Actinoalloteichus fjordicus: one gene and its partner. The protein of the gene in region 2 interacts with the protein of the main gene of each other region in a pairwise test. Links are inferred from orthologs where the notes say so. Each region holds a gene or a part of one and is shown on either strand. Other genes may lie near its edges.

The links. Proteins that work in one complex are often made in the same cells at the same time.
Region 1: the proteins of rsfS (region 2) and UA74_RS19985 interact in binary tests that used the Escherichia coli proteins (3 or more experiments, as listed by UniProt). The link is inferred for Actinoalloteichus fjordicus from one-to-one orthologs.

Annotation. Positions count from the first base shown.
Region 1 is NZ_CP016076.1:4,710,222-4,713,224, reverse strand. Bases 71-3,003 are described here. They hold UA74_RS19985 (ATP-binding protein), read right to left. Parts: upstream 2,117-3,003; coding sequence 1,025-2,116; downstream 71-1,024. Other genes in these bases: UA74_RS19980 (DUF4132 domain-containing protein), read right to left, coding at 2,242-3,003; UA74_RS19990 (DUF5682 family protein), read right to left, coding at 71-1,025. Outside these bases: more of UA74_RS19990, read right to left, coding at 1-70.
Region 2 is NZ_CP016076.1:1,842,224-1,845,262, reverse strand. What follows is about bases 38-3,006. They hold rsfS (ribosome silencing factor), read right to left. Parts: upstream 1,754-3,006; coding sequence 1,322-1,753; downstream 38-1,321. Other genes in these bases: UA74_RS08340 (cytochrome P450), read right to left, coding at 2,796-3,006; UA74_RS08345 (ferredoxin), read right to left, coding at 2,558-2,782; nadD (nicotinate-nucleotide adenylyltransferase), read right to left, coding at 1,885-2,508; UA74_RS08360 (histidine phosphatase family protein), read right to left, coding at 711-1,325; octT (diglucosylglycerate octanoyltransferase), read right to left, coding at 38-705. Also shown: more of octT, read right to left, coding at 1-37; more of UA74_RS08340, read right to left, coding at 3,007-3,039. UniProt on the Escherichia coli protein: Functions as a ribosomal silencing factor. Interacts with ribosomal protein uL14 (rplN), blocking formation of intersubunit bridge B8.

The DNA of each region.
Region 1 (3,003 bases), 2.9 Mb from region 2 along the record:
TCGGTCCGCGTGGGGGAGCGGTGTCCGCGCAGCCGGGCCAGCCCGTCCGCCCCCGCCCTGGCCGCGATCAGGTCCGCGGTGGACACCGGCTGCCTGCGCTTCCGCAGCCGCTCGATCACCGCCGCCATCGCCGTCTCGGCCGCCCGATCCAGGCCGTCTTCCCAGAGCCGCTGGTAGTACTCCGGTGACGGCATCCCCGCCTCGTAGCCCACGAAGGAGTCCAGCCGGGTGAAGGAGTACGGCACCAGGTAGCTGCCGCTCACCGCGTCGCAGGCCGGGCGGGGGATCTCCGGCGGCTCGGTGCTCGTGCCCGGCGTCGCGGCGGCGGCGACCAGCGCGGGCCGATGGAAGCCGCCGGTGATCACCAGCACCGGTCGGTCGCCCGCCTCGGCGACCGCCGCCCGCACCCACTCGGCCATGTACGCCTCGCGGGCGGTGTCCGATTCGCCCGCCTCGGCGATGCGGGCGGCATCCACTCCGCCCGCCTCGGCAGCACCGCTGCCCGAGTCGGCGGCCGCGCCGAGGGCGGGCTCTCCGCGCAGCAGGTCGAAGTAGGCCGCCAGCCGGTCTGCCAGCCCGTCGTCGGCCTCGGCCTCGAAGAGGTGGTCCCAGAGCGTGTCGACGTTGTCGACGGCGAACCGGCGGCACAGCTCGTCGACGACGGCGGAGTAGCGGGTCTCGGCGTCGGCATAGCGGTTGCGGCGGTCGGACAGCGCCGAGTGCCATGCGGGCAGGTCGATGAACCGGACCTCGGCGCCCTGTGCGCGACCGGCGGTGAGCGCCACCCATTCCGGCGAGTACTCGCAGAACGGCGTCCACGAGGACTGCGCTCGGTGGGCGTCCCGGTAGTAGCTGAAGATCGCGATCGGCAGCTGATGGCCGAGGAGCAGCTCGTCGAGCCGGTCGTTGACGTCGGCAGGCCCCTCCACCAGCACGATCGCCGGCCGCAGCGATGCGATGGTCGACGCGACCAGCCGGGCGCAGGCCGGGCTGTGGTGGCGGACCCCGAGGAAGGTGGCGGGCATCAGCCGGGCAGCAGGTGCCGGGCGTCGTGCAACGCCTGCCACTGCGGGCCGCCGGACTTCTTCGGCACCTGCTGCTCCAGGTACCGTCGCAGCCGAGCCAGATCCTCGCCGCCGTCCTTCGCGGCGGTGCCCGCCAGGCACTCGACGACGTCGGCGGCGTTGCCCTCCTCGCCTCGGAGGAACCAGCCGCGCAGGCCGACGGCGTGCGCGACCGACACCGCCTCTGCCGTGCTCATCACGGTGGAGAGCCGGTCCATCGACTGGCCCTGCGCGGTCTTGCCGTTGCGCAGCTCGCGGAAGGTGGTCACCAGCACTTCGAGGACGTCCCGGCTGGGCACGATCTCGACACCGGATCGGCGCAGCAGGTTCGTGGCCTCGCGTTCGACGAGGTCCAGTTCGGTGCGCAGGTCAGCGATCGGGAACACGGTCTCGAAGTTGAATCGACGCTTGAGCGCCGCGCTCATCTCGTTGACGCCCCGGTCGCGGGTGTTCGCGGTGGCGATCACATTGAAACCCTCCCGCGCGAAGACCATCGAGTCCGCCCCCGGCAGCTCGGGGACGGCCACCACCCGCTCCGACAGCAGCGACAACATCGAGTCCTGCACTTCGAGCGGGCAGCGGGTGATCTCCTCGAAGCGGACGATCTTCCCCTCCGCCATGCCGCGCAGCATCGGCGCGGGCACCAGCGACCGGGGCGACGGGCCGTCGGAGACCAGCATCGCGTAGTTCCACGAGTACTTGATCTGGTCTTCGGTGGTGGCCGCGCCGCCCTGGATGGTCAGCGTGGACTCGCCGCAGACCGCGGCCGCGATCAGTTCCGAGAGCAGCGACTTCGCCGTGCCCGGCTCGCCGACCAGCATCAGGCCTCGGCTGGTGGCCAGTGTGACCAGGGCGCGATCGATCAGCGAGGGGTCACCGACGAACTTGCGGCTGATGCGGGCGCGCTCGTCGCCCACGATGAACCGGCGGGCGGCCGACAGGCTCAGCGCCCAGCCGGGCGGCCGATGCCTGGTGTCCTCGGCGCGCAGCCGAGTCAGTTCGTCGGCGTGCCGGATCTCGGCGGGCGGTCGTTGCAGGCTGTCCTGGGACATCGGTGTCGGGGGTCTCTCTCGGGTCGGTCGATGTGGTCGGGCGAATCGGCGGTGAGTGACCTTGCCTGCCGGCCGCAGCCGCCGATCGGCGGTGGACCGCTGCGGCCGGCGCGGCGCCGCCGAGGTCAGCCTGCGACTGCGGTCAGGTCGGTGAGCGCACCCAGCAGCTCCGAGGCCTCGATCGGGTCGAGATCGCCCAGGGTCGGCTTCCCCGCCGTGCCCAGTCCGGATCCTGCCCAGGCGAAGACTCTGCTGAGCTCCTGCACCGGCTCCGGGGTGTCGAACATGGGGAAGCCCGGATCGAGCCGGAGACTCACGCCGACCCGACCGATCGTCGAGGAGATGATCGTTCGAGAGCCGCGAGTCCCCGCCTCGGGCTTCTCCAAGGTCCAACCGCGCCGCTCCAAGGCCCGCACTCGGCCGGTCGGCACCTGCCTGCCCTCGAACCGCGACAGGTCCCAGCCCGCCCGCTCCTCCTCGGCCAGCTCGTACACCGGCCTGCCGAGCTGCTGGAACGACTGCGTGATCTCGTAGTCGGCGAAGACGGCGGCCCAGTCGGCAGCCGCCGCACCGAGGTGCAGGGGATGGGCGATCGCGAAGCATACGTCGGCGGGCACGGCGATCAGGCTCGGTTCGCCGTCGGAGTCAGTCCCGACGGACGCGACGCCGTCGGCTTCGGCGGGCGTCGCCGTGATCGCCACGACGTCGTCGTGGACGTCGGCCAGCGTGCGATCCTCGGCGACCCGTACGGTCGCCACCACCCGGCCGTCTCGCTCGACGAGCCACACCAGCCTGCGGACCAGGTGCACGAGCACCGGATGCCGTATCAGCGCCTCGAAGTCCGACCGTCGCCACCGGCGCCCGCCGATCATCGCCGACTCCAGCCG
Region 2 (3,039 bases):
CAGCAGTTCCGCCACGGCGACGCCGACGTCCTGATGGGCCTGCCAGCCCCAGTGCATCCCGTCGGGATTGCCCAGACCCGCGGCGAGGTGCGCCGTCACCAGCGCGGGCAGGTCGAGCAGCGGAGTGTCGGTACGCGAGCCCCAGGTCCGAACCGCAGCGACGGCCGGGGCGTGACCGGTGTGGACCCCGGCGTACTCGGCGGCCCGATGCACCGAGGGAAGCATCCCGATCACGGTGACGTCCGGGCGGAGGGCTGTGACCGCGGCTCGGCAGTCCTCCAGGTAGCGGACCGTCAGCCTGGGCGGCAGCGCCACCGGCCTCCCGCCGAGCATCCTGGCCAGTCCCGGCTGCAGACGGCGATAACCCGCGCGGACGCGACGTCGCAGACCGTCGGGACGCAGATAGCGCATGCCCTCCCGCAGCACGGTCGGCAGCGGAGAGGGCAGCGTGTCCATACTGCCCACCGCCAGGACCACCGCCCGCGCATGCGGCAGCGCGGCCCAACACCTCGGGTCACGGGTCAACGCCCACCAGGCATCCCGTGCCGTCCAGCCGAGGCCCGCGACCAGTTCGGCGCGCGTTCCCAGCCGCGCCGAGGCGACGTTGGGCCACAACCCCGGCTCGTCGGCCGGGTGCGGGCCTCGGGGACCGTGGAAAGTGAGGGAGTCGCCCAGCACCAGCAGCGTTCCCCTCGCCGAGTCCACCGGACTCACTCGACGACGCCTGCGTTGTACTGACGCAGTCGCCACCGCAGACCGTCGTCCGCCCGCCGTTCCAACACCGTCCAGTGGCAGTTGCCGATGCCGATGAGCTGCGGCCACTGCGCCGGACTCAGGCCGAGCAGCCTGCCGGTGAGCGCGACGATCAGCCCGCCGTGCGCACACAGCATCGCGGTCCCCGTGCGTTCCGCGTCGAGCTCGGCGACCACCGCTTCCGACCGTTCCGCAACCTGAACCCGGCTCTCGCCGCCGGGTGGGCCCCACTGCGGGTCCTCCCGCCACCGCGTCAGACCGCCGGGCCAGCCCTCCTCGACCTCGATGCCGCTCAGGCCCTCCCAGTCACCGATGTGCGTCTCCCGCAGCCGGGTGTCGACCCGAGTGTCGATCCCGGTGATGGCGTGGAACGCCGCAGCCGTGTCCGAGGCGCGCCGCAGATCGGAGGTCACCACGACGCCCGGCTCGAAACGGACCAGGGCGGGCGCCGCCCGCCGCGCCTGGGCACGCCCCTTCTCGGTGAGGTGCGTGTCGAGCTGTCCCTGCAGCCTGCCCGTGGCGTTGTGGTCCGTCTCGCCGTGCCGCCAGAGCACTAGTCGCGACAGGCTCACGCCTGGTCGTCCCCGACGCTGGCCGCCGCATCGGCGTCCTGAGCCCCCGAGCCGGCCGTGTCACCCGGATCACCGCCGTCGAACGGCACCCGAGGACAGTCCTTCCACAACCGCTCCAGCCCGTAGAAGGCACGTTCCTCGGCGTGCTGGACGTGCACGACGACGTCGATGAAGTCCAGCAGCACCCAGCGTCCCTCGCGGGCGCCCTCCCGGCGCACCGGCTTGACGCCTACGGCCCGCAGCTTCTCCTCGATGCCGTCGACGATGGCCGACACCTGGCGCTCGTTGGGGGCCGAGGCGATCACGAAACAATCGGTGATGACAAGCTGATCGGACACGTCCAGCACCACGATCTCGTGGGCCTTCTTGTCCGCCGCCGCACGGGCGGCGACGAGCGCCGTCTCCCGCGCCTCGTCGGTCGCAACCACAGTTCTCCCTCCGTGGCGGGCACACTCGTCGCCCGCTCGAATGCCTGAGCGTACCGGTGCGGCACGGCACGTCGACGCGCCGAGAAACACGGACGACACGGCCCGGCCGTCCACGACGCGCGACGGCGGTCTCAGCCCTGGTACAGGCTCCGTTTGGAGATGTACTGGACGACTCCGTCGGGCACCAGGTACCAGACCGGCATCCCCCCGGCCACCCGTGTGCGGCAGTCGGTGGAGGAGATCGCCATCGCGGGAACCTCGATCAGGGTGACCGAGCCCGCAGGCAGGTGGTGGTCCACCAGCTGGTAGCCGGGTCTGGTGACGCCGACGAAGTGAGCGAGGGCGAACAGCTCCTCGACCCGACGCCACGACAGGATCTGCTCCAGGGCGTCGGCACCGGTGATGAAGAAGAGATCGGCGTCCGGGAGGGCTCGCTGGAGGTCCTTGAGCGTGTCCACGGTGAAGGTCGGGCCGCTGCGATCGATGTCGACGCGGCTGACCGAGAAACGAGGATTCGAGGCGGTCGCGATGACCGTCATCAGATAGCGGTCCTCGGCGGCGCTGATCGTCTGGTCGTCCTTCTGCCACGGCCTGCCGGTGGGAACGAACACCACCTCGTCCAGCTCGAAACGAGCCTGCACCTCGCTGGCGACCACGAGGTGACCGTGGTGGATCGGGTCGAAGGTGCCGCCCATCACACCGACGCGTCGACGCGCAGGACGTGCTGCCGAGCTCACCGCCGTCGTTTCGGCCACGAGCGGGCAGCTTACCCGTCGGTCTGACAGGCGGCGGCCGACCCGAGACTCAGTCCGTCGGTGCGAGGACCTTCCCGCCCACCGCCTCACGCACGAGGATCGCCTCGACGGGGCAGCTCTCCGCCGCGTCGATCACCTCGTCGTGGGCGTCGATCTCCTCGGCGACGGCACTGGCCGCAGCACCGTCGAGCCGGAAGTGGTCCGGCGCGGTGCCCGTGCACATCCCCGAACCGACGCACGCACCCTGATTGACGTCGATCTTCCAGCGACCCATGACGTGATCCTCCCTACCAACCGACCGGCAGGCTGCGAAGCCCCCGGACCAGCATCCCGCTCTTCCATTCGAGAGCATCCTCCTCGACGCCGAGTCGCAGTCCCGGAAGCCTCCGGAGCAACGTCTCCAACGCGACCTGAAGCTCCATTCTCGCCAACTGCGCACCGATGCAGTGATGACTCCCGTGCCCGAATCCCAGATGAGGGTTGTGCTTACGGCCAGGATCGATCTCACTCGCCCCGCAGAAGACCTCCTCG